One region of the Blautia fusiformis genome, then DNA from elsewhere that is predicted to be linked to it. Evidence: predicted binding sites of a transcription regulator. Region 1 holds the regulator's gene; the other holds the start of a gene.
The links. Region 1 encodes NrdR, which represses ribonucleotide reductase genes. Its sites were predicted from a motif close to CACAANATNTTGTG; they were not measured.
Positions count from the first base shown of each region.

Region 2: nrdD (anaerobic ribonucleoside-triphosphate reductase) is a predicted target of NrdR. The motif match lies at 1,337-1,350, and genes of this name have one in related genera.

Region 1 covers NZ_JAJEPT010000002.1:53,249-55,458, forward strand. The annotation lists gene sigG (RNA polymerase sporulation sigma factor SigG) at 1-279, opposite strand, end outside; gene LKD46_RS02110 (YlmC/YmxH family sporulation protein) at 393-647, opposite strand; gene nrdR (transcriptional regulator NrdR) at 786-1,235, shown strand; gene gdhA (NADP-specific glutamate dehydrogenase) at 1,428-2,210, opposite strand, start outside.
Region 2 covers NZ_JAJEPT010000012.1:69,020-71,229, reverse strand. The annotation lists gene nrdD (anaerobic ribonucleoside-triphosphate reductase) at 1-1,294, opposite strand, end outside; gene LKD46_RS11215 (hypothetical protein) at 1,495-2,028, opposite strand.

The sequences.
Region 1 (2,210 bases):
ATAGGTGGAAAATTTTACCTGAAGAGTGGTGTCGAAATTATCGATCGCTTTGATCAGGCCGATGCAGCCGATCTGAAAAAGGTCATCCGGATTTTCACTGCTGTTCTGAAAACGCCGGATCACGCTTAAAACAAGCCGCAGATTGCCTTTGATGTACAATTCCCTGGCTTCTTCATCGCCAGCTTTGATTCTTTTAAAGAGCTCCGCCTTTTCTTCCTGATCGAGAACGGGAAGGGTTGAGGTATTTACTCCGCAGATTTCAACTTTATTCAGTGCCATCTTAGAATCCTCCTTGTCTTGTCAGTACATTAAGATGATTCTCAGAGGGCGGTTGAAATATACTTTTTCAGGGAAAATATAAAAAATAAAGGGCCTTGACAATAAGGAGGTATTTATTCTCCGGACAGCAGTTTTTCATTACGGAAATCAACAAGGATGATATCTTCGCCGATCTGGCGGATGCAGTCCCATGGAATGGAATATTCATTTTCTTTGGAAAAACACCAGCAAAATTTCCCCGGTTCCGGCATGATCAGGGCTTTCAGACGTGCGGTTTCACAGCAGAATTCCACATCAAGAGGGCAGCCAAGACTGCGGCAGGTATGGATATTGATCACTTCTTTTTGTTTCAGCTCACAGATGCGCATAAATTCATCACCTGGTATGATTTTATGGAAAATCTGTAAAATTTATGCAAGTCCGATTATTGACACATTATGTGCATTTATTTTATAATAAAAACGAATTTAGTAATGATTTACTGATCCGGAAAGGGGGAGAGTTCTGTGAGATGTCCGTTCTGTAACCAGGATAATACAAGAGTTGTAGATTCCAGACCTGTAGAGGATACCAATTCCATCCGCCGCCGCCGTCTCTGTGATGCCTGCGGAAAGCGTTTTACAACTTATGAGAAGGTGGAAACGATTCCGCTGACTGTGATCAAGAAGGATCAGAACCGGGAAAGCTATAAACGTTCTAAGATCCAGGATGGTGTTCTTCGTGCCTGCTATAAGCGCCCCATTCCCATTGAGAGAGTGGAAGAGATGATCGATTCCATAGAAGGAGATATTTTCCGGTCAGAAGACCGTGAGATCAGCAGTACCAAGATCGGAGAGATCGTTATGGAGCATCTGAAGGATCTGGATGCGGTGGCGTATGTACGCTTTGCGTCTGTATACAGAGAGTTTAAAGATGTCAGTACCTTTATGGATGAGCTGAAGAAGCTGATCAATTAAGAGATTAAATGAATAGACCGCAAATGCAGGAGATTTCAGGCCGATTGTCAAAAGACAACCGGCCTTTTTTGAAACATGAATGTTTGATTTTTCAGAGATCGTAAAAGTGGATACAAAAAAAAACAGGAACCGCATGGGAAAATCCTCTGCGGTCCCTGCTATAAATATACATTAATGATTCAGGAAACTTAATTAAACAATACCCTGAGCTTTCATAGCGTCAACAACTTTTTCGAAGCCGGCGATGTTTGCACCTACAACATAGTTGTCTTCCATACCGTAACGTTTAGCAGCGTCATCAGTTTTGTGGAAGATATCGATCATGATGTTGTGGAGTTTCTCATCAACCTCTTCTCTTGTCCAGGAAAGTCTCATGGAGTTCTGGCTCATCTCAAGTGCAGATGTGGCAACACCGCCAGCGTTTGCGGCTTTACCAGGCATGAAGAGAACACCGTTCTCCTGAAGGTATGTTGTTGCATCAAGAGTAGTAGGCATGTTTGCACCTTCAACGACGTATTTGCAGCCATTTGCAACCAGTGTTTTAGCTCCGTCAATACCAAGCTCGTTCTGAGTAGCGCATGGAAGGTAGATATCACATTTGATATTCCAGATGCCAAGTCCCTCAGTGTAGGTAGCGCCCTCAACACGGTCTGCATATTCTTTGATACGTCCACGTTTTACTTCTTTGATATCCTTTACGACGTCAAGGTTGATTCCGTTCGGATCGTAGACATATCCGTTGGAGTCGTTCATTGCAACAACCTTGGCACCAAGCTGAGTAGCTTTCTCAACAGCGTAAATAGCTACATTACCGGAACCTGTTACAACGATTGTTTTTCCTTCTACGGAATCATTGTGAGCTTTGGCGATCTCGTTGAGCATGTATACAACACCGTAACCGGTAGCCTCTGTACGGATCAGGGAACCTCCGAAGGAAAGACCCTTTCCTGTAAGGACACCCTCATAAAGGCCACG
Region 2 (2,210 bases), on a different contig from region 1:
TCGGAAGATGAAGGCTTACCGCACCAATGTTAAAACGTCCCACAAAAACAGGCGTATCATTCTCATCCGCCGGCTCCATACCGCCACGCTCATACCACGGACTTAAGAAAGCACGGCATCCCATCGGGCTGATGACCTTCTTGTATTTCCTGTACATACTGGAAATATAGCCTGCGCCGGACATAGACAGCCAGTCCGGATACATGGTTTTGGAGGAACACTCCACACCAGCCTCAAAAATATCCTCACAGCACTTTCCTGGACCATGGATCTCTTTGTCATAAAGGAATACGATCTTCGGGAAAAGTACCGGTTTCTTGTGTCCGGCCTTACCCTGTCCTCCCTGATGGACCTCAAGAAGGGAAATCGTACACATCTTCTCAAACTGCTCGGTTCCGAGACCAAGTGTCACCGTAACAAACGGATAATCACCTCTGGAAGAACCGACGGTATTCAGCTTGTACTCAATTCCCTGCCAGCCCTGGTCATAATCCCTGCGGACCTTATCAAGAGCATACTCAATAGCTCTCTCCTCACGGCCACTCCAGCTCTCGTCCGAGTATTTCATAAATTCGGAAATATATTTATCATAGCTCTTCTTTGCATACGGTGCCAGGATCTTATCAACCTCCGGCACTGTAAAGCCACCATACTGCTGTGCTGCTGTACTGAGAATGATATCCCCCATAACATCAAAGGCTGTATCCAGAGTCTTCGGCTCGTTATACCAGACATTTCCCATCTCAAAACCGCCACTTAAAACAGCTGCCACATCGAACAGACAGCAATTCATGGTATCCAGACGTGCAGACTGGTCATGAATATAAATGTAGCCGTCCTTACATGCCTGAAGCTCATTACGGTTCATAAAAAACTTCCGATAGAGTTCCTTGTTCAGCTCATTAAAGATCAGGCTTCGTTTCGTGGCAACAAGGGCGCTGTCTGTATTGGCATTACTTTTATCACCGATATAACGGATCGCCTGACTCTTGGTATAGACATCATCCATCATATGGATAAAATCCAGCTTGTAATTCCGATAATCACGGTAGCTCTTGGCAACTGCCGGATTCACACGCTCCAGAGCCCCCTCCACGATGTTGTGCATCTCCTGGATCTCGATCTCATTCTTTCCAAGGGAATCCGCATGCTCCTGGGCAAAACGGCAGATAAAATCCTTCTCCTCGTCTGAAAAAGTATAAAGAATACGCTCTGCGGATTTGTTCACGGCAGCCACGATCTTCTGCGGATTAAACTCCTCTCTTGTCCCGTCTTTCTTGATCACATATAACATTGCTCATCCCTCCCTGTGCTATATATAAGTCGCTATGCAAAATACTATATATAGTACCTATATCCTCTATATATTGTTTTTCATCTATATGTTGTGCTAGGCATGAGTATAACACAGCTGAGGAGAAAAGAAAAGGGATATTTCTGTATACACGAAAATACAGACACTTAGTACTGCCTGATCTCACTGCAGAAATATTCTCACAAATTCGTTCCGATCCAGTCTGTAAGAAAATCCCATAATTTCGGAAGCAGAATGGCCAGTGTCACTATAAACCATATGATCCAGCCTGCCCCACTGCTTTTCTGATCTTTTTTTTGCTGTTTTTTTCCCTGATCTAAAACTTCTGCACGATTTCTGCCCACCGTTGTTTTATTCCTGGTATTAACTGCCGCTGCAGTCTTACGTCCGGCTGCTGCACCTGTATTCCGGCTTCCGGTTAGATTCCGATTCAAATCGGTATTGCGGCTTGCATTCGTATTCCGGTTTGCGTTCGTATTCCGGTTTGCATTCGTATTCCGGTTTACGTTTCCGTTATGTTGTGTTGTTTGATCAGCATCCTGTCCATACTGCCGCATCATATCCCGCACTTTGGCGGAAGCATGTTTATAATGTATCTCCCGGGGCTCATTCAGATGATATAACACCTCATCATTTCTGTAAGGCATCCCACATAATGAACACCTGCCATTTACAACCTTACCCCCACAAACCTGACACCTTTGACCTGCCATAAGCTCCCTCCATTCTATCCGTCAAAACGGATATTTATATTTCCGTCGTAAACATAAGCATTCTTTTTTCAGTATATCACACCAGGCATTTAATACCCAGTATTTTTCTACGATACCCCAAAAGACTTCCCCTCTCATTATATTGCCACTCCACCCATTTTCTGTTATAATACCCCACAGAG